One region of the Brevibacillus sp. FSL L8-0520 genome, then DNA from elsewhere that is predicted to be linked to it. Evidence: riboswitches for the same ligand, from Rfam matches in the RefSeq annotation. Region 1 holds a riboswitch; the other holds the start of a gene.

Region 1 (11,203 bases):
TCCAAACTCGGCCAAATAGCGTGTCAACGGCGTTTCTGCCAAGCCTGAGTAGTTTTCACGTGCTGGTACGCTCACAATCTCGTCCTCCGGGAAGCGATAGGCGGTAAGCATCCCTCCAAACACGCATCCCTGGTCGATATTGAGCGTGCCATTCTTTCTTTCCGGCTCGGGACGAGGATCATGTCCCCAGACGATAAGCGGCTCGGCTTTTACCCGTTCGGCTGCCCAATCCCTGCGGATCGGTCTCCCGTCGGCCCCTGTCCCGGCTACATCTCCGTACCGACAATAGCTCTGGATGGAAGGAGATTCTTTTCCGATGTAATCATCGCGTATCCCCGCGTGAACCGCAACGAGGACTAGCCGTCCCTGATAGTGCACCATCATGTGCGAAGGGGAGGAAAACAGGAGTCTCCTGCTCTGCTCCTTTAATTGATCGGCCCTCCTGGCCCCGTACTCCCGTTCGAATATTTGAAACTCGTCAGCTACCTTCTCGTCACCATGCGCCAGCATGACAGGGCGTCCATCCAGCCAGCGGGCAATTTTCCACCCGTGGTTGCTGTCCACCATCTCCGCCAGGCCCGCTGCCACATGCCGGATGAAAAACTGCAGCATCTTGATCGATTGTGGCCCGCGGCTTGTAATGTCTCCGAGAGAAAGGAGCTTCCGGCCCTCAGGATGCCGGTGGGTCCCGTCGTGACAACGTTCATATCCCAAGCGCTGCAAGAGTTCCATAAACTCGTCGTAACAAGCATGGACATCGCCGACAATGTCGACACCCTGATCGGCAGCCATCATCCTGGAGCGTGTACGCGGTTTGTGCCTCATAGCCCGTTCTCCTTTCCGCATCTTCTACATTCTATGATTGCCAAATTCAAGCAAAAAAACTCACCCAAGGGGGTGAGTCCGAATTAGCGGAAAACGGGATAGCCTATGGAAATAGAGGAGAAGGGCAAGCAACTAATCCAGATGATGCGTATGTACGTAGATGGCCGCCTGTGTGCGGTCCTCGACGCCCAGCTTGGACAGGATGTTGCTGACGTGGGTCTTCACGGTCTTGATGCCGATGATCAGTTCGTCCGCAATCTCCTGGTTGGACTTGCCTTGGCCGATCAGCTTCAATACTTCCAGCTCGCGCGGCGTCAACTGTTCATGCGGCTGCGCTTCTTGTCCATGACGGAAGCGGGCCATGATTTTGCCGGCGACGCGAGACTCCAGGACCGGCTCGCCTGCGGCTGCCGCCCGGATCGCCCGGGCAATTTCGGCTGCACGCGAGGTTTTCAAGAGATAACTGAACGCTCCTGCCTCAATGACGGGATATACCTTTTCATCATCAATGAAGCTGGTCAAGACGATGACTTTGCTAGCGGGGCAGGTTTCACGTACCCGCCTGGTCGCTTCCACGCCGCCGATCCCCTCCATCACGAGGTCCATCAAAACCACGTCCGGCTGCAGCTCGACAGCCAGCTTCACTCCTTCTTCACCGCTGGATGCTTCGGCTACTACTTCAATGTCGTCTTCAGTAGACAGATAAGCAGCCAATCCCATTCGCACCATTTCATGATCGTCCACGAGCAATACGCGTATCATGTCAGCTCTCTCCCTTCCATTTCCGCTTGCAGCATGATCGGGATGCGCACCTCGATCTGCGTCCCTTTTCCGACTGCCGAGTAAATATCCAGCGAGCCGCCGAGCTCTGCCACCCGCTCCCGCATGCTTCTCAATCCGTACGAAGTCAGCTTCTCTCCCTCCGGATCAAAGCCGACGCCATCGTCTACGATGCGCAGCCTGACTTGCCCCTTCAGCGTAAACAGCTTGACCGCGATGTGGTTGGCACGGGCATGCCGGAGCGTGTTGGAGAGTGATTCCTGCAAAATGCGGAACAGATGGTCCTCGATTCCGCTCGGCAGGTTGTCCACTTCTTCGATCTCCCAGCTAATTTCCATCGCATTTTTGCGGGTCAGCTCTTCCAGCAGATCTTCAATGGCTTCCTTCAGTGCCTTGTTCTGCAAAGTCGCCGGGCGGAGGTGCAGCAGGAGCGCCCTCATCTCCGCCTGCGCAGCCGCGGCCATTTCTTCCACCAGCTCGATCTGCTGGGCAGCTCGCTGCGGATTTTTTTCGATCAGTCTTTTTAAGGCTGCAGTGGTCATCGCGATGGCAAACAACTGCTGGCTGACCGCGTCGTGCAGCTCGCGGGCCAGTCGCTGCCGCTCTTCGGTGACCGCTGTATGCTTCAATTGTTCCGCCAAAGCGGCGTTGTGATTGGACAGCCGTTGCAGGGAAGCGACCTGTTCTTCCCACTGGGCCGCCAGACGGTTCAGCTGCCAGCCCAGTTCACCGATCTCGTCCTCGCCCAGCTCAGGGACGCGCGAAGACAATATGCCGCGCCCCAGGCTGGTGGCTGCCTCCCAAAGCACCTGCAGTCTCTTTTTCAGCAAATTCCCGAAAATGTAGCCTCCGACCAACCCGACGACACTTGCTGTCAGGATCGCGAATGCAAACGAGGCCAGTTGTGTTTTCCAATCCAGCTTCTCCGGCAAATAGAGATGCAGGTAGGTCGCAAGCCATCTCGTGACGTCCGGGTCCCCGGCCACCACGCAATACAGAATCAAACTGCACAAAAAGGAGGCGGTAACCGCTCCTACGGCCAGCAGCAAACCGTAGCGCACGTACTGCCATTGGATACTTGCCAACCGCTGTCGTCGCATTTGTCAGTACCCCCTAAATGTACTTGACTTTAACATCGCCGACGAGCAGCGAAATCTGTACATGGATTTTTTGCGCTTCCTGTTCGTACTGTTCGGAGCGGATCATCACGCTGCGATTGATGCCCCCCTGCCTATGGCCAAACACTTCCAGATCGCCGATGCGCACCTCCGCAGATACGGCTACTGGCATGTCTACCGGAACGTAAATAGTGACGTCCCCCACCCAACCGTCGACTATCAGAAACGCTTCATCATCCATCAGCATCGCCCGGGACAGATCTATGACAACATTCCCGACTCCGTGCCAGATATGCAACTGGCTTAGCTCAAAGCGGCCGGATGTCAAGTGAAAATCACCGATCAGCGAACTGCGGGAATCTTTGGGCGACAAAATGCTGCCAGGGCCCGCGGATGAAGCAGTCCATCTGCTTCTTTCCGTTCCAAATGGATTGCGGTATCCCGCTTTCTGTCTCCAATGCCCTGATTGTTTGCCTGTTGCCGTATCTTCCGCTGAAGCAAAATTCGGATCAGCATCGGCTGCTTCGGCAGCCTCCGGTATTGTCGGCCGGATTCCTTTGTCAGCCGAACGCCCACGGATCAGCCGAAATCCAAAGTAAATGAACAAAAGCGGGATTACAAGCTGGAACAGATCATCCATGCCGATATGAAGCCACATGTCCAAAGCAATCATGATGCCGAGCCCGGCCAGCAGGCCTCCCCGAACACGCTTGTGATTTCCCCACATCTGTACGCCGAAATACACGAGAACCATCGGCCACAAATCAAAGAGGCCAAACGTGATTATATGCAAGCTGTCAAGAAAAAGGCCAATTCCTGTCAAAATGATCAAGACACCGACCGTCATTTTTTGTAAGCGGGACAATTTCACAAAGGTCTCCTCTCTTACGCCCCATGTCGGCTAATTTCCTACACTTCCGTCACGGCAAGTATAAATAAACGCAGGCGGAATATTCAACGGCGTAAATGTGGTTTCTACCCGCTGAAAGCGCGTCTGCAGCTCAGCTTTCAGTTGGAGGGAGTATTGAAACGTGATGAACAGGCCACCCGGAGCAAGGGCAGACTGGACTTCATCCAAGATCCCCGTCCGCAATTCCGCGGGAAAGTTGGCAAACGGAAGTCCGGAGATAATGGCATCAGCCTTGCCAATCCCGGCCTTACTCATGTACTCTTGCAGCTTCAGTGCCTCATCCCACATCGTGATGCCGGGAAATCGGCGAGTCAGCATTTCGCGAAACAACGGATCTCTCTCCACCAAAATGTATTTGGTATCGAGCCTTTTTTTCTTTAGAATGCTTTCCGTAAAGGCGCCTGTTCCAGGCCCCAGTTCTATAATCACGTCAGACTGATTCCAGTCCACGCTGCACAGCATCTTTTCGCATAAAAAACGAGAGCTGGGAATGATGCTTCCTACACGTCCTGGCTCCGCAAAAAATCGACGTAAAAAGACCATAAAGTCTGCCAAGGATAGAACCTCCTAGGGGAAAAGCAGCCTGCTTGGACAGGCTGCCTGGTTGCCACTTCCTATTCTACACGAGATGCCTGATTCCTGTCGTTACTCCTGAACTTTCGCAGGCTCGGCATCCTTTTTGCTTTGCAAAGACGCTTTGATTTGGGCCAGCTCCTCATCCAGATCATTCTTTTCAAGGGACTCGAGAGCTTGCTCCAAACCAGCGCTGGTCTGGCGCCACTGGCCGCTCAGATTGGCTTCCGCTTCCATCCGCAGCACTTTTTCTTCCATCCGGGAAAAGCCTTTGCCGGCAGATTGATTGCCCATGCCGACAATTGCATGGTTCACTTGTTTTTGCGTTTTCGCTACTTGCGCTCTTGCCATCAGAGTGAATTTTTTCGCTCTCATTTTATAAAATTCTTCTTTCAGCTCGGCCAGCTTCTCGCGCATTTGCTGAGCGGCTTCCGATGCTGTCAGATAAAGGGCTTCGTATTCTTGGGCACGCAGTTCGTATTGCTTCTTGTCGGCCAAAGCCCGGCGCGCGAGCAGGTCTTCCCCTTCGGTCAGCGCCAGCTTTACTTGACGATCGCGTTTTTCCGCAAGCGCCACTGCCTCTTCCCATTGCTGGTGGAATTTCTTCTCCAGGGCCACTTGCTTGGCTACTGCCACTTCTACTTGTCCGATCTCCACTTCCATGTCACGCATGTACTGATTGAGCATAACCACCGGATCTTCCATTGAATCCAAAGCGTCATTCACAGAAGCCACCGTCAAGTCACGCAGTCGTTTAAAAATACCCATTTTTTAGTCCTCCTTATCATATCACAAGAAATTTGATTGTCATGTACCTTGCACTTTTCAGGTTTGTTTCATCACTTGTCATCGATATCAAGGTTGTTGCTTCTTGGCTATTCTGTGCTCCCAGCTGTCCAGAGTATCCTCTTTCAATACCTGCCTTGCCCACTGCCTCTCCCATACTGTTGGCATGGAATCATGCGTCTTGTCACTGCGTCGGATAAAGCGGTACCCGAGGTAAATCACTCCGATAGCCAGTACGACATTGAACAGTAAATGCAGCTTGCCGATCAACATTAACAGCCCGAACAGAAAGATCAGTATCCCCCAGAAGCGGGAACCGGAACTGCCAATCACTTTACGGGCTCCGTATAACATGATCAGCCCGGGGATCAGCACACCGAGGAAATCGCCGCCGTCGATGCCGAGTTGGTCCAATAAGACAAACCCTCCGGTCAGCAGCAATGCGAGTCCAAGGAGCACCTTGCCAGACCGCTCACTCATGAAATGCTTCCCTCCAATCGACTATTTGTTGGTGTGTCAACCTTATGCCTTTATTCTAGACGGGGCCAGTGTTCGACATAACGGGCGAGCGGTTGGTTTTTGCCTCCGTCCCTGGACGGATAAAGTGTCGTCCCCCAATCGGACAAGGGTCCCTCCTGATTAGGTTCAGCCCTTTTCCGGCGTGGGGTGAAGCCGTCTTGTAGCGGGAGAGTCCGACACATCGTTTCCATTACTTATAGAAGAAAAACATCGCTTGCACGGTACTGCCGAAACGTTACAGCTTATGACAAAATATTGTGACGAAATCGTGAACAAGCATGGGTATAAAAAGGAAAAGTGGGACAAGTGTTGAATTGTGTGGAGGTGCGTGTAAAAAAACATCGAAAAATAGCCGAGTTCCGCTATGCGGAAACGGGGGACCCATTATCTTTGGGGTGAATGGCTGCGCTCTCGCAGTCTAGGGAATTCCTTTCGACCGAACCCTTCAGCTAACCTCGTAGGCTCAGGAGAGGAGCAGTATCTTTTGCGCAAGACAGTAGTTTCTTTGCTTATTGCCGGGTTGCTTGCGATGGGTGCCAGTGCGGCGCATGCTCAGGAGGGAACCCCCCTGATGAATGTCGTCAATGATCTGTACGGTGTCCCTTACAAGTCTTCCGGTACCACGAAAAAGGGCTTTGACTGCTCCGGTTTTACACGCTATGTGTTTGATGCGCTAGGTGTAGATTTGCCTCACAATTCTTCTTCTCAGTACCAAGTCGGCCAACCGGTTAGCCGCAAAGATTTGCAGCCCGGCGACCTCGTCTTCTTCAAGACGAATGGAAGAAGCATTTCCCACGTAGGAATCTACATCGGCAATGACACGTTTGTGCACTCGGAATCTGGCAGAGGCGTCGTCAATACCAAATTGAGCGACCCTTACTACTGGAGCAAACGCTATGTAGGAGCCAAGCGAATCGCTGCTCCGGCACTCCAGGCGAAAGCCACCGACACTCCTCCAGCCAAGAAAGCGGTACAAGCGGCTTCCTTGCCTGAAGCACAACCAGAACAACAAGCGAAAGCGCCCGAGGCAGCTCAACCAGAGCAACAGCCTGGGCAGCAGGCAGCAGCTGCAGCTGAGACACCAGTTGAGACACATACAGTGCCACAGCCGGAACAACAGCCGGAAGCGCAGCCTAGCAAGTAAGTGCAAGCAATCGAGTAGGAGGGGGCGACTAACCCCCGTCCTCTCACACCACCGTACGTACCGTTCGGTATACGGCGGTTCACCAAGCTTGACGAATTTGAGAATATCGTTGCACTAAGCTTTTCAGCCCTTGTTGTTGCCAGTAGGCAATGCCGAGGGCTTTGTGTATATGCGGAGATTTTGTGGTACGCCATGCACCCTTGCGGGTATTTGCAATTTCAATGGCTTTTACGTGAGATATGCCAAGAGAACGAAGTTCTCGATATCTGGTTCTCACGCGTTTCCACTGCATCCACAAACAAAGACGGAGCCTGCGCCTTGTCCATTCCTCAATGGATTGTAGAATGCCCTTCGCGTCTGCAAGGGCGAAATATCCAATCCAGCCCATGAGGTACTGATTTATTCTTTCAATCCGCTTCTCCATCGAGATGCTCCACACCGGATTCGTGATCGTGCGGATTTTCTCTTTTAGCTTGAGGAGGGATTTGGGGTGGATGCGAATCCTTGTCTGTTTTGCAAAGGTAAAACTAAAGCCCAAGAATTTTCGTTTCCATGGTCGGTCTATCGCGCTTTTCTCCTCATTTACTTTTAGCCTTAGTACCTTCTCCAAGTGGTTTTGAATACTCTTCTTTACTCGTTCCCCTGCCCGTTTTGTTTTCACGTAGATATTACAATCGTCTGCGTAGCGGCAGAAACGGTGGCCTCTCTTTTCGAGTTCCTTGTCCAAATCATCAAGTAGGATATTTGCCAAAAGTGGGCTTAACGGCCCACCTTGCGGTGTTCCTTCACTTGATGTTGTACAGACGCCATTTATCATGATCCCCGCATTCAAGTAGGAACGAATCAGTCTTAAAATTCTCTTGTCCTGAACTTTTCGAGCCACACGGCTCATTAGAATATCATGATTTACGCGATCAAAGAATTTCTCTAGATCGATGTCCACCACGAAACGATATCCTTCGGAGATATACGCTTGCGCTTTCCTTACTGCCATGTGAGCGCTACGTTTTGGACGGAACCCATAGCTAGATTCCGAGAAGGTGGGGTCGAAGATCGGCGTTAACACTTGGAGGATGGCCTGCTGAATAAAGCGGTCTACCACGGTGGGAATGCCTAATAACCTTACACCACCGTCAGGTTTCGGGATTTCGACTCTGCGAACAGGTGAAGGTCTATAGGTTCCCCTTTCCATCTTCTCGCGGATGGCTTGCCAGTGTTCACGTAGATAATCGCGTAGTTGTTCGGTTGAAACACCATCGACTCCACCGACACCTTTGTTTTCCTCCACTCGTTGGAGTGCCATCCGTAAGTTTTCCCGTGATAAGACTTTTTCCAGCAAATCCATAATGATGTTCCTTCCTTCGCACATGCGGACTCCGTGCTTGCTGTACGATACTCAGCCCTCTTTTGTACCCTCGGGGCTTCACCCCTGCTCTTCAAAAGTAGTTCCTTGACAGAATTCTGCTTCGACGTACCGTATCAAAAGACATGGATCGCATGCTGACTTGATGTTCGGCCCTTCCCCATTCAAGCGTCCTCTACTCGGGTACTATGGCCTCTGCTGACTTCTGCATGTTCAGCGTCTCCTTACGGAGACGGTTACCAACAGTTGAAGGCGTTTCATGCAGACCTCCCCAGGTAAGAACGATAACTTTCATCCCATGTACCTGCCCAAGTTTACTACTGTATCCCTTGGCTGTATGGGGCTTTGTCTTGTTTGGCAGACTCGCCCGGATACAACAGCCTCAAATTGGGTTCGTGTACCTCAGGTCGGGATTTTGCCGCCGGCTTCCTTCAGATTCGACCTCGCGGTCGACACCCTTGCCTTGAGCTAACGGTTGGTACAGCCAACCCCCGTTCGGGACTTTCACCCTATAGCTATCGCCCATGCTGGGCGCACCAAAAATGAAAGCCAGGGACGTTAGGTCTCTGGCTTTTTCTGACGAAATTTAGTACCTGGTGTCAATAGGAAGTAACACCCGCTATTCTTCATTATATGTCCTTTTTCCTGCCGGAACACGCTGGTAACGTTTGGTTTCTTTGTCCTTCACCAGTCAAACCGTGTTATGATAGGAGAGAATACAAATATTCAGGAGATTTGAGGTTACTGGGGGAGTACCTGTGAAAGACCATATTTTGCTTGTAGACGACAATCAGGAAATCATAGAGCTTCTTGAAGATATTTTGGAAAACGAAGGGTATGAGGTCACTTTTTCAGAGAGCGGGGAGCATGCCCTTACTTTGTTGAAGCAAGGCTTGAAGCCCAATTTGATTCTTTTGGACATCATGATGCCGAATATGAGCGGCTATGAGCTGTGCTCGCAAATTCGCCGCGAATCGGACCTGCCGATCCTGTTTCTCAGTGCGAAAGGAAAAGCGGTCGACAAAGTCGTCGGTTTTGAAATCGGCGCCGATGACTATATCACGAAGCCATTCGACACGGAAGAGCTGCTCGCCCGCATCCGGGCGCATCTGAGAAGGTACGAGCGGATTCGCAAGCATACCGAAGAGCACAGCGAAAAGGACCCATCCGGCTCCTCCATTACCGTTTTGAAATTTAAAGGACTGGAAATCCACAAGGAAACGTACTCGGTGTATGTAAATGAAGAAAAAATTGACCTTTCCACCAAAGAATTTCAGTTGCTCACCTTTCTGGCCGAAAATGCCGGCATTGTGTTTACCCGCGAACAAATTTACGACCGGGTATGGGGATACGGCTACGGCTCCCTCAATACTGTGACGGTTCATATCAAAAATTTGCGGGAAAAGCTGGAACGGGAGCGGCAGTACATCAAAACGCAGTGGGGGACGGGTTACGTTTTCATCGGGGAGAAGGTGTAGATGAGCATCCGCAACAAGCTGTTCCTCTCGTTCTTCGCACTGATTGCGCTGAACCTGTTCGTTTTCAAGTTTGTCTTCGAGGATATTATTGTCGTTCAACTGAAAACGGATCGCCACAATCAATATCGCTATGAAAAGGAAACGGCTGAAAAGGTTCGCGTCAATCAGCTGCTCAGCGCCAGCAATTTCAAGGACCCGACAGACCGCAGCGAGTTGGAAAAGCAGTTGCCGGAGGATTTGGTATACAAAATGTTAGTCAAGGACGCCAACGGCAACACGATCTTCATCAAGACATCCCAGGCATACAATTTGAAAAATCCGCCGAGGAAAATAAAAAAGGAAAATACCGATCTGAAGGTTGTGGCGGAATACCATTTTCAACACGAACCGCCGAAAAAAGGCGAAACCATCATCTACTTCTACACAGATGACTCCGATATTATGGCAACAAAAGGGGTCAGCATGATGCTCTGGTACATCTACGGGAGCATTGCCCTGGTCGGACTTGTCCTGCTCGGCTTCTTCGTCCGCTGGATTCACCGGCCGGTAAACGAGCTGTCCCGCGTAACGCAGGAAATTCGCGAAGGAAAACGGCTGGTTTCGTTTACGTACCATTCAGAAGACGAATTTGGCCGTCTGTTTCGCTACTTCTCCGACATGGTCGATCAGCTCCGGTTTTCCGAAGAGCGTCAATCCGAGCTGATTTCCGCGATCGCTCACGATTTCCGGACACCGCTGACAACAATCAAAGGATACGCCTCCTACATCGCCTCAGGGCGGGTAACCGATCTGGAACGGATCAAGAAGCAGATGAAAAAGATCGAACAGAAGACGGACGATCTCGACAAGCTGCTCGACGAACTGCAGGACTTTACCCAGCAAAGTACGGAGCTGAAGCTGAACCTGAGCCGCATCCACGTCAAGAGCTTTGCAAAAGGAATCATTGAGGACTACCTGGTCAAGATCAAGGAATCGGGACTAACACTCCAGTGGAAGCTGCGCATCTCCAATGATCTGTACATCGAGGCGGACGAGACCAAGCTCCGCCGCGTACTGGAAAATCTGTTAAACAACGCCATTTACTACAACAAGCCGAACGGATCGATCCTGCTCACCTGCGACCAGCGGGAGGGGCATGTGCTCTTTTCCGTGATCGACAAGGGTGAAGGCATCTCGCAGGAGGATTTGACCAAAATCTTCACCAAGTTTTACCGCGCGGAAAAATCGCGCAATCGCAACAATGGCGGAACCGGCCTGGGCCTGACGATCTGCCAAAGCATCGTCCAGCGACACGGCGGTTCGATTTCCGTCAGCAGCGAGCTGGGGAGGGGGAGCTCTTTTTCCTTTACGATCCCCTTTTTCCAATCTTAATTTATATAGATTTATTCTCAGTTAATATATCCTTTATAATTGTCTGGTAGATTATCTTGTATAGCATGTTGCTTTCAGTGATAAATAACCCCAGTTCGGTATCTAACACCTTAGCGGAAATTGCAAAAATGGTGGGCAGATGCCTTTTTTTTATGCAAAAAGACACGAACCGTCAATGGTCCGTGTCTTTTTCTGTGCCCTTTCGTTATTGCGACCGCGCCTCCAGCCTCATCATCAGACCGCCTTTCGGGCGAAGGGTGACAAGCGGCTCCGCTTCCACGGGCTTGCCCGGGTCGGCGAGCTGAAAGCGATACTTCTGTGCGAACGTAGCGAGCA
Region 2 (11,203 bases), 1.7 Mb from region 1:
CCGTATCACCGGCCGATCTGTCCGCCTGGTCCGTACCTGCTTGGAAGGGACGGCGCTCTTTTTGGGCTGGATCGCGGGTGGACCGATATCGTTCGGCACATTCTTGTCAGTATTTCTGGTCGGCCCTGTGATGCAGGCATCTCTTCGCTTTTGGACAGTCCAAGTCCGACGTTGGGAGCGCAGGCTGTTGCCTGCTGTCGACATGGATCAGCTTGAGCAGCCCGCGCAAATGGCTGAAAGAGTATCGTAACAGGAGAGTCGACGTGATTTGGCAAGAACTCTCGATTTATTTCGCAGTTGGAGGATGGCAGAAGAGCTTGATTTCTGTTCGAACCTGCATATCTGGAGCGACACGAAAAAAAGCGTCTTGGATGAGCATCCAAAACGCTTTTTTCTGTTTCCATTACCCTTGCAAATCGAGAACTCCTTGGTAAATCAGGGAGAACAGTTCGTCGATGTCTTCTTCTTCAATACAAGAGAAGGCAATGCGCAAGTCGGTCTTGCCCAAAGCGATCGTACCGACACCATATTTCTCAAGCAAATGGGTACGCAATGTTTCCGCATCTACATTCTTGAGCTTGAGACACATAAAGTATCCCGAGTTGAAAGGATAGTACGTCCACACGTCATCAAATTTGCCGCTGTCAAGCAACTGCTTGACCCGGTTGGCGCGACGTTTCATGATCTCGAACTTTTCTTGCTTTTCTTGGTTGAAAGTCGGTGAATTCAATGCGTGCAGGATAAAGGTTTGGGACGGGTGCGGTCCGCTGGAAATCGTCGCGCGGATCATTCCGAGCGTTTTCTGCTCCAGGGCAGCCAGCAGGGCATCGCTTTTTCCGCCGTAGGTGATAAAGCCTACACGGAAACCCCAGACGTATTCTTCCTTGGTCGCGCCGTCCACCTTGATCGGCAGAATTCGCGGATGCAGGTCGCAGAGCGCGCCGAACAGAGACTCCTGCAAGGAATCTTCAAAGAACAGACTGAAGTAGGCGTCATCGGTTACTGCGACGATGTTGATTCCCGCCTCGGCACCAGCCTTCAGCGCTTTGAGAATTTCTTCGGCTTCCTTTTGCCCAGGCGTATATCCGGTCGGGTTGTTCGGGAAGTTGAGGACGACGATCGCTTTGCCCTTCTCTTTTTGTGCCAGGATCGCATCCTTGAGACCTTCCGCGTTGAAAGTCATTTCATCGTTATAAAGCGGATAATAGACCATTTCCGCCCCGCGGCGAATGGAGAATGTCAATTCGTAGTTCTCCCAGTTTTTGTCGGGGATAATGACGCTGTCTCCCGGTCCTGCGTACAAGTCCGCCACGACACTCAGACCGTGCGTCAATGCATTCGTCACGATCGGATTGCTGAAGGTTTTATTTTCCAGAGAAGGATGCTCCTCCAGCATTTTTTTCCTCCAGGCGGCGCGCAGCTCCGGCTTGCCGGCAGGGGGAGCGTACTCGTAAAGGTCTTTTGGTGCATAAGCGGACAACGTGTCCTGGATCGATTTCAAATGCATCGGCTGGCCGTTTTCCAATGCAATCCCGATCGTGGCGTTGTACTTTTTGGCCTTTGATTTCGCTTCGGCAGATTGACTGAGGATGCCTTCCTTCGGGAAGTAAATCAGTCGGCCCAATTCAGAGAGCATGTCGAAAAAGTGCGGATTTTCACGTTGAATTGTCTCGTTGAGCTGAGATGCAAGTGGATGCATGGTTTCCTCCCTCTTCGTTTCCATCAACTTCATGTTTACCATTTAAGATAGCGTATATAAGCGTATTTGTCGATGAAAAAACAGGCGTTCAGCAAAGCGTTTGACGAAAGGGGACCGCTTTGTTACGTTGGATACAAATTGACTCGTTGTCGGGGAGGAGAAGCGAGATGGCTGAACGGATGATCGTGCAGCTGGGGGATCCGATTCTAAGGGAACGATCCAGGCCGGTGAGCCCGATTACGCAAAATGTGTGCAACATTCTGGATGACATGGCGGACACCATCTACGCGACCGAGGGAAGAGCAGGTCTTTCTGCGATTCAGATCGGGATACCCAAGCAGCTGGTCGTCATGGATTGCGGAACCGGCCTGATCGAACTGATCAATCCGGTAATCGTGGACAGCCGGGGTGAGCAAAAAGGAACCGAAGCCTGCCTGTCCATTCCCGGTGTCGTTGGCATAGTCACGCGGGCCCAATATGTAAAAGTAAAGACGCTAACGCGTGCGGGAGAAGAGGTCGTACTGGAGGCAGAAGGATTTTTGGCCCGGTGCGTGCAGCATGAAATCGACCATTTGCATGGCATCCTCTATATCGACTATGTAAATGAGCTGTACGATGACCGGAAAGGCAAAAAGCTGAAGCCGGCAGACGCCAATCCCATCCTCGCTCATCGGCGTCGTTTGCCGCGTTGATTCGGCCGCAGACAGCGAATCTAGTACGGTACACAGCAAGGAGGAACTCGCAATGAAACGATACGACGTGGTCGTCTCTGGATTTGGCTCGGTAGGCAGACAAGTCGCAAGATTGCTTCACGAGCGCAAGGAAAGATACCGGATGGTCTACGATGCCGATGTCAGGCTTGTCGGCGTCATGCGTTCGACCGCTGGCTGCTACGCGGATGAAGGACTGGCACTCGAACAAGTCCAGGCGTTTTCCGCAGAGAAAAGTATGGGAGATAAAAAGAAAACGGGAGCCGACTTCCTGGCAGCATGTCCATTTGACATCCTGATCGAAGCGGGTCCTTCTGATATTGTCACTGGCGGCATGGCCCTCTCCTACATGAGAACCGCCCTGTCCCGCGGCAAGCATGTCATCGCGATCTCCAAAGGGGCGCTGATAGCAGATTACCAGGGGCTCCATGAGGCGGCCAGACGACATGGGGCCATGCTCAAAGTAAGCGGAGCAACGGCTGCAGCTTTGCCGACGGTTGATTTGCTCCAGTTCAATTTGGCCGGTTGTGAAGTGGCGCTGATCGAAGGAATATTTACCGGAACAGCCAATTTTGTGCTGAGTGCAATGATGGAAGAAGGCATCTCCATGGAGGAGGCGATTATCCGCGCCCAGCAGATGGGGATTGCCGAGCCTGATCCGCGCTTTGATCTCGAAGGCTGGGACACGGCCTGCAAGCTGACAATTATGGCCAATGCAGCTTTTCATGCAGGCATTCGCCTGTCGGATGTGGCACGGAAGGGCATCCAAGGCATCACACCGGAGCTAGTGCAGAAGTGGAAAGCAGACGGTCTTGTCCCCAAGCTGGTAGGCAGTCTGCGCAAAGTCGACGACACTCTCCAGGCCGCTGTGGACGTGCAGCTATTGTCCGAGACTCACCTGTTCGCCCAAGTCCGCGGGACGACCAAAGCGATTCGTCTGGAAACGGACACAATGGGGGAGCTGTTGGTGGGGGGAGGAAAATCCGACCCGGTGGCAGCCGCAGCTGCAGCCCTGAAAGACCTGGAGCACATCCTTCAGGCAAACCGGGCAAAAGGCTGAACGAATCCCTGAAGAACGAATAGCTTCACATCCCGGGTGCGTATACTAGGCACAGGTCGCACTCAGTGAGGAGGCTTCCCATGGACCAACAACAAAACAATGACAAAGATGTCAGTGTAGAGTTGCAGCAGGTGGGGGCATACCCGACCAAACAGACAATGCATGAAAAAGAGGTACCTTTGCTAGAGGAGCAGAAGTGTGACTGCTGTTCCACAGAGAGCTAAGAGCGTCGAAGCGAAGAGAACGCTTTGACGAGAACCTCTTGAATGTGAAAAGCCGGAGTGGTACCGTTCCGGCTTTTTGCTATTTCCCGCCCCGAAAGGGCTCACGCAAACGGAGACAGCTCATACGGCCCCTTGATCGCAAGCCTCATCAATTGCAGCGCCATGAAGCGGGGAGAATAGCTCATGCCGCCCTCCAGCCACCACATGATGACTCCTAAAAAGGCAGAGGCGGTATAGCGGACAATAATCTCTCGCTGTGCCGTGAGCTTGGTGTCATCGGGCTGGAATTCGTCCAGGCCTTGGGAGATGTAATCGGTGATGACTTCGATCAGGCGATCAGCGAGTGGTGCCTGGTGATGGGACAGCATTACCTTGTAAAAGGTCGCATGGCGTGCAATCTGTTCAAACAGGCAGACGAACACGGGGTGCGGTTGATCTACGTGCAAGTCTGCTTTTTTCGCATGTTTGGTCGTTTCGCGCAGACTGTCCACCAGCTCCGAGAGGACTTCTTCTGTGCTTTGCCACATCAAATCCTGTTTGTCTCGATAGTGGAGGTAAAAGGTGGCCCTATTCAAAGTGGCACGCTCGGTAATGTCCTGTACGGTGATGGCCTCATACCCTTTTTCCTGTATGAGCGAGGTAAACGCGTCCTGAATGAGCTGGCGTGTCCTCCTGACCCGCGGATCAATCTTCTTCGGTTTCATCGACATTCTTCCCATCCTTGTTGAACTTTTTCTATGTGATCCACACAACGTTGATCTTCTGTTGATTTATCGTCACTTCGGCGTTTTGTGTTGTTTGCCCATATAAGAAGGGCATTGATATAATTATTTACGACACAGTGTCGATAAAGCAACTAGTTGTTTAAAATTTTTTTGAATTTCTTTTTCAGAAATGAAAAAGCGGGAGGATACGACTATGGGTCGTCTAACAGGAAAAGTCGCCATCATTACAGGTGCGGCAAGCGGTATGGGGGCACAAACAGCTCGTCTGTTTGCCCAGGAAGGCGCGAAAGTAATCGCGACGGACATGTCCGAAGACAAGCTGCAAGAAGTGGTGAATGAAATCAAGGCGGACGGCGGGGAAGCCATCGGGGTCAAACACAACGTCGTTTCCGAGGACGAATGGAAAAACGTCATCGCACAAGGTCTGGAGGCATTTGGCAACATTCACGTCCTGGTAAACAATGCGGGTATCAGTACAGATGCTACGATTGAGCAATTTACGATGGAAAACTGGAACAAGGTGATGGATGTAAACCTGACCGGCTGCGTGCTGGGAATGACGCTGGTTTACCCTGAGATGAAAAAGGCTGGAAGCGGTTCCATCATCAACATTTCGTCTATCGCAGGACTAGTTGCTCTGAACTTTACGAATGGTTACACCGCTTCCAAAGGGGCGTTGAGAGCTCTTACGAAAGCAGCAGCTGTCGAATGCGCGAAGGATTCCGTCCGCGTGAACTCCATTCACCCGGGCATTATCGAAACACCAATGACGCAAATGATCACGGCTCCAGAGGTTCGGGGCATTTTTCAGGCGCAAACGCCGCTGCCTCGTCTCGGCAAACCCGAGGATATCGCTTATGGTGCACTTTATCTCGCTTCGGACGAGTCTTCGTTTGTGAGCGGCCTTGAAATGGTCATCGACGGCGGCTGGTGCGCTCGTTAATGAGCCTCTGATCCGGGTGTCGCCATTTTCTCCTTTGATCACAAAAGCCTAGATCGATACCATGCCCACCAGCTTCAGGTGGGCTTTTTTTGCAAGCAGGGAAAAAACCGAAAAAACCGAGTCACTCTGTTGAGCAACTCGGTTCTTCTCTGCAGCCATCAAGGTTATCCGGTAAATTCTTGTACCCAGTAACCATTTTGGTAGCCTACGCCGATTTTCGTGAAATTCGGGTTCATGATGTTTTTGCGGTGACCGTCACTGTTCATCCATTGCTGCATCACTTCTTCAGCGCTGCGCTGACCCATGGCGATGTTTTCGCCGGCAGTCATGTACGATACGCCAAAGCGCTTCATCATGTCAAATGGAGAACCGTAGGTAGGGCTGTTGTGATCAAAGTAGTTGTTTTGATCCATGTCAGCCGCTTTTGCCAATGCTACCTTTTCCAATGCAGCATCGTAAGCAAGCGGAGCCAGACCAGCTTTTGCACGCTCTTGGTTTACCAGATTTTCCACTTCGCGAGCAAACTGGGAGGAAGCGTTGACAGTGTTGCTTGCCGGAGCTTTAGCCGGTTGTTGAACTGGCTTTTGTACCGGCTTTTGCACCGGCTGCTGAACCGGTTTTTGTACCGGCTGTTGCATCGGAAGCTCTACCCATTGCATAGAGTTGGATGGAAATGCCCAGTTCCATTGGTTCCATTGGTTCGATGGTTGGGATTGTTGCGAAGGTTGGGAATTCATGAAATATGGGAGCCATTGCCCTTGATTAACAACATTTTTTACCGGGCATGTGGCAGCAAATGCTGAAGTGGACATCGAAGTAACAGCCAATCCCAAAGCAATAGCGATGATAGACTTGCCGAATGGTTTCATGTTCTCATCGTCTCCTTTTCTTCGCCTACGAGGTTAGTTGTCGGGTTCGGGCTGAGGATACAACCCTTCACAAGCGTGATTCACCCCAATGCAGAGTGGCTAACTCTACAAAAAGAAGTCCCCCGCACTTCCACTTCTTTGGAAGTTTCGGCTTGTTTGTTTGGCTTAACTAGGATAACAAATAGACTTGAGAGAATGGAACCTGTAAATAATGGCAGACCTTGTTGACGCTTGTTCAGAAAAGGAAATACCGCCGTGTATTTGTGGCATGATTTCCATGACAGGCGGCTGGAGGATTCAGCGGACGGGTGCATGTTGTTGATTTTTTCTAAAAAATTTGTCGATATCAAAAAAATTGTATCATTTTATTCCGGGATCGTGATAGAATGAGAATATCGAGTGTTGATTAGAATTTTCAGAAAAGCGTGGTGGTACTTTTGTCATTTGTGGAAAAGAGACTTGAAGAGCTGGGGGTAAGTCTGCCCCCGAACCAACCGCCTTTGGCAACCTACGTATCCTGCGTGCGTTCGGGCTGCCTGGTTTTTACCTCAGGAGCCGGCTGCTTTGTCGATGGGAAACCGCTCTATACGGGCAGGCTGGGCAGGGAGCTTACTGTAGAACAAGGATATGAGGCGGCACAGATTACTGTCCTCAACCTGCTCAGCATGATCAAAGCGGAGATTGGCAATCTTGATAAGATTGAGCGGATTGTGAAAGTACTCGGACTGGTGAGCAGCGCAGACGATTTTTACGACCAGCCCCAGGTTATGAACGGGGCTTCCGATCTGCTGGTGAACGTTTTTGGCGACAGGGGGAAGCATGCCCGCTCTGCCTTGGGCACATCCGTTCTGCCCATGAATCTGCCTGTGGAGATTGAAATGGTCGTAGAAATCAGGGAAGAGGAGAGATAAACGCATGTTCGTTACATTGGAGCAAATCAGGCAAGCCAGGGCCAATCTCGCGGGTGTCATCTTGCCGACACCTATGCAGTATTCGCGCACTTTCAGCGAATGGTCAGGCAATACCATCTACGTAAAATGCGAGAATCTGCAAAAGACAGGGGCGTTCAAAATCCGCGGCGCGTACAACAAGATCGTGAGCCTGACAGACGAGGAAAAAAGACGGGGTGTCGTGGCCTTTTCTGCAGGCAATCACGGCGCAGGCACTGCCTACGCTGCCCAGATCCAAGGGATTGCAGCTACAGTGGTCATGCCGACCAATCCTGTACCGAGCAAGCAAAATGCGATCCTTCATTACGGCGCCAAAGTAGTAGATGGAGGGAGCACCTCCATTACCATGTATGAAAAAGCGCTGGAGCTTCACCAAAGCGAAGGTCTTGTCTTGATCCATCCGTTTGAAGACATGCATATTATCGCAGGGCAAGGCACGATCGGCCTGGAGATTTTGGAAGAGCTTCCCGACGTTGACGTGGTCATCGTTCCGGTCAGCGGGGGAGGGTTGATATCGGGCGTGGCGGCTGCTTTGAAGGAGACAAAGCCGGCCGTGCGCGTGATCGGCGTGAATAGCGAGGGGGCCATGGCGATGTATGAATCGCTTCGGCACGGCTGTCCGTTTGAAGTGGAAAAGGTGGATACGATCGCGGATGGATTGATGGCCAAAAAGCCGGGAAAGATCACGTATGCACACACGACAAGATACGTCGACGAGATGGTATTGGTCTCCGAGGAAGAGATTGCAAGGACGGTGGTGAGCCTTGCGGAACGGGCCAAGATGGTAGTAGAGCCGTCCGGTGCGGCCGCTTTGGCAGCAATGATTCACCATCGGACTGCACTCAAGGGAAAAAAGGTAGTCGTGCTGGCTTCAGGCGGCAATGTAAACATGAAGCTGCTCGCTGAGCTGGTCGAAAAGTACACGCAACAAATCCCAGTATAAACAGGGTGGTGCTGACGTGAGGCGAAAAATATACAATGTAAGAATAATCGACGTTGTACATTTGCGGCAGATTGAAAGAGGAACGGTTGTCTTTGACGAATCCGGAATATTGCATGTCTCTGAGGCAGGCAATGCGGAAGTGGCAGACTGGGAGTTCGACGGAACGGGAATGACGCTTTTGCCCGGCTTGATCGACTGCCATGTGCATTTGGGCATGGACGCTTCACCTGATCCCTTCAGGCAAATCAGACTGGATTCCGCAGCGGACACGGCGTTTCGGGCTCATCAGCAAGGAAAACAGTTTCTCGAGGCTGGCATCACGACAGTACGGAATGTGGGTACACGATACAATGTAGATATTTCCTATCGAAATGCGGTTGAGCGAGGCTTTGTCGAGGGGCCGCGCGTCTACGCATCCGGCCAGCCCATCGTCATGACTGGCGGGCACTGCCATCCAATGGCGATTGAGGCTGATGGGGTTGACGAGGTGAGAAAGGCCGCCCGAAGCCAACTGAAAGCGGGAGCAGATCTCTTGAAGCTGATGGCCACGGGCGGTGTCCTAACAAAAGGAACAGAGCCGGGCTCCACGCAGCTTTCAGAGGCAGAGCTGCGCTGCGCTTGCGAGGAAGCTTCTCATGCCGGAAAAACAACTGCAGCTCATGCGATTGGTTTGGAAGGAATCAAAAACGCCATTCGTGCAGGCGTTACGACGGTCGAACACGGAACGGTGCTCGATGACGAGGCCGTCCAATTGATGATCGAAAACGGAACGTTTCTGGTTCCGACCCTGATTGCTGCGACGCTGATCCTGCGCCAGCCGTCTGAGAGCGGAGTGCCTGAGGAGTTTGTCCGCAAGGCAGAGCCGTTTGTCCAGATCCATCGGGAAAGCTTCCGCAAAGCGCTTCGGCACGGAGTGAAGATTGCTGCAGGCACAGACGCCGGTACCCCTTTTAACATCCCAGGGTATTTGGCGGATGAATTGCAGCTCATGCACGAGGAAGGAATGCCAGCGATTGAGACGATTCGGGCCGCGACGCTGCAGGCAGCTGCATGCATGAAGCTGGAGGACAGAACGGGTTCCATTGAGGCAGGAAAATGGGCAGACCTGCTGCTTGTGGAGGGAAATCCGGTGGAAAACCTGCTTTCTCTCAAGCGAGTAAGGCAGGTGTATAAAGGGGGTAAGCTTTGCGTACACCACCGGTAAACAAGCAGGCCTCGTTGACGATTTGCCCAGGAGACGCAGCCGCATTCTCCCACATAAACACGCTAGGAAATGAGGTTTCACACATGAGTTCATTGCATCCCATTTTGGCCAGTTATATTCCTGTAGTTGAGGGCCTGGCTCGAACGATTGGCGACCACTGTGAAGTCGCCCTGCACGACATGACCAACCCCGAGGCTTCGATCATTGCCATTCACAACAGCCATGTAAGCGGCAGAAGCCCGGGAAGCCCGGTGACCAATCTCGGTCTGAAGCTGCTCCGTCAGGGCGAGCAAGGGCATGACTTCATTCTCAACTACAAGCACGAAGGGATTAAAGACAAAATCATCAAATCCAGCACGATTTTTATCAGGGACGAGCATCAAGCCATTATCGGTTGTATCTGTATCAATCTGGACGTGACCAGCCTTGTGATGGCCGAGTCTATTCTCAAAGGAATGGCTTCTTTTCAGCAGGAGCCAAGTGAAGAAAAAACGGAAGAACGCTTTGCTCCCACTATCTCCGAGTTGATGGACCAAATCATTGAGGAATGCATCCGCAAAATCGGCAAACCCGTCCCCTTTATGCAGAAGGAGGAGAAAATTGCCTTTATCGGTCTGCTCGATGAAATGGGGCTGTTTTTGATCAAAGGCGCTGTGCAGCACGTAGCCGACCTGCTGGATGTTTCCAAGTACACGATCTACAACTACGTGGAGAAAACGGGTAAGCAGCCTTCGTAAATTGAAAGGGAAGGGCGGGGAATATGATGGCGGCACCTGTTACGCAACAGACGAATGCAAGTAAAAAAGGATTCTTTTTGAAATTCCTTGACCGTGTGGAAGTGCTTGGCAATAAATTGCCGGATGTAGTCACACTGTTTCTCGTCATAATCGCCGCCATTTTGATCCTTTCCGCTATCGCTGCCGCACTCGGATGGTCGACGGTGAATCCCACCAATCATGAGCGGATCGCCGCAGTCAACCTGCTTAGCAAAGAGGGGATCGTCCGCATTCTGATCGAGATGGTCAACAACTTCACCTCATTCCCGCCGCTCGGCTTGGTTCTGTCGGTCATGCTTGGCGTCGGATTGGCAGAATCAACCGGCTTGATCGGCGCAGCGATGAGAAGGACTGTACTGGCCTCCCCGCGTTCGTTGATTTTGCCGATTATCGTCCTTGTCAGCATGTTGGGACACGCCGCCGGAGACGCGGCCTTCATCGTTATGCCACCGATCGCTGCGATGATTTTCACCATGCTCGGCCGGCATCCGATCGCAGGGCTTGCTGCCGCATACGCTGCTGTAGCCGGCGGCTTCAGTGCCAATCTGGTTGTTTCCGTATTGGATGTGACGTTGGCAAGCTTTACGCAGACAGGGGCTCAAATGATCGATGCGAGCTATATGTCCAGCCCTGCGATGAACTTCTATTTTATGGTGGCTTCCACTTTGATGCTCGTTCCTTTGACCGTATGGATCACTGTCAGGATTGTGGAGCCAAGGCTGGGAAGCTATACACCACAAGCTCAACAAAATGCTGTGGAAGGACAGGTGACACCGGAGGAAAAACGAGGATTGCGCTGGGCCGGTATTGCTTTGTTCGTCTGCGTGGTCATCCTGTCAGCCGTCACCATACCGAGCGGTTCGCTGCTTCGCGACCCTGATACCGACTCGCTGATTGTCTCTCCATTTATGAAGTCGCTCGTTCCCATTTTGCTCTTTTTGTTCGGGATTCCCGCTGTCGCCTACGGTATTGGAGCCGGTGTGATTCGCTCGGACAGAGATGTGGCCGAACATTTGGGAAAGACGATGTCCGGAATGGGCTATTACATCGTTCTGGCATTTGTCGCCTCGCAAATGATCGCGTATTTCAACTGGAGCAAT

The links. Region 1 has a riboswitch for cyclic di-AMP ahead of NSQ24_RS05795 (C40 family peptidase). Riboswitches for the same ligand answer to the same signal wherever they lie in the genome.
Region 2: another riboswitch for cyclic di-AMP. It lies ahead of NSQ24_RS14120 (CAP domain-containing protein); the one in region 1 lies ahead of NSQ24_RS05795 (C40 family peptidase).

The regions. Positions count from the first base shown of each region.
Region 1 is NZ_CP150171.1:1,110,369-1,121,571, reverse strand. Features, by position in the region: gene NSQ24_RS05830 (metallophosphoesterase) at 1-825, opposite strand, end outside; gene NSQ24_RS05825 (response regulator transcription factor) at 958-1,587, opposite strand; gene NSQ24_RS05820 (sensor histidine kinase) at 1,584-2,705, opposite strand; gene liaF (cell wall-active antibiotics response protein LiaF) at 2,719-3,594, opposite strand; gene NSQ24_RS05810 (rRNA adenine N-6-methyltransferase family protein) at 3,625-4,188, opposite strand; gene NSQ24_RS05805 (PspA/IM30 family protein) at 4,279-4,974, opposite strand; gene NSQ24_RS05800 (hypothetical protein) at 5,062-5,472, opposite strand; cyclic di-AMP (ydaO/yuaA leader) riboswitch at 5,852-5,990, shown strand; gene NSQ24_RS05795 (C40 family peptidase) at 5,996-6,655, shown strand; gene ltrA (group II intron reverse transcriptase/maturase) at 6,735-8,000, opposite strand; gene NSQ24_RS05785 (response regulator transcription factor) at 8,777-9,496, shown strand; gene NSQ24_RS05780 (HAMP domain-containing sensor histidine kinase) at 9,497-10,867, shown strand; gene NSQ24_RS05775 (cytochrome P450) at 11,073-11,203, opposite strand, start outside.
Region 2 is NZ_CP150171.1:2,836,167-2,847,369, reverse strand. Features, by position in the region: gene NSQ24_RS14155 (membrane protein) at 1-250, shown strand, start outside; gene NSQ24_RS14150 (aminotransferase class I/II-fold pyridoxal phosphate-dependent enzyme) at 404-1,699, opposite strand; gene def (peptide deformylase) at 1,867-2,391, shown strand; gene NSQ24_RS14140 (homoserine dehydrogenase) at 2,444-3,469, shown strand; gene NSQ24_RS14135 (hypothetical protein) at 3,550-3,693, shown strand; gene NSQ24_RS14130 (TetR/AcrR family transcriptional regulator) at 3,795-4,397, opposite strand; gene NSQ24_RS14125 (glucose 1-dehydrogenase) at 4,612-5,361, shown strand; gene NSQ24_RS14120 (CAP domain-containing protein) at 5,526-6,230, opposite strand; cyclic di-AMP (ydaO/yuaA leader) riboswitch at 6,238-6,393, opposite strand; gene NSQ24_RS14115 (RidA family protein) at 6,668-7,141, shown strand; gene ilvA (threonine ammonia-lyase) at 7,146-8,123, shown strand; gene NSQ24_RS14105 (amidohydrolase family protein) at 8,140-9,327, shown strand; gene NSQ24_RS14100 (PAS domain-containing protein) at 9,411-10,064, shown strand; gene NSQ24_RS14095 (AbgT family transporter) at 10,088-11,203, shown strand, end outside.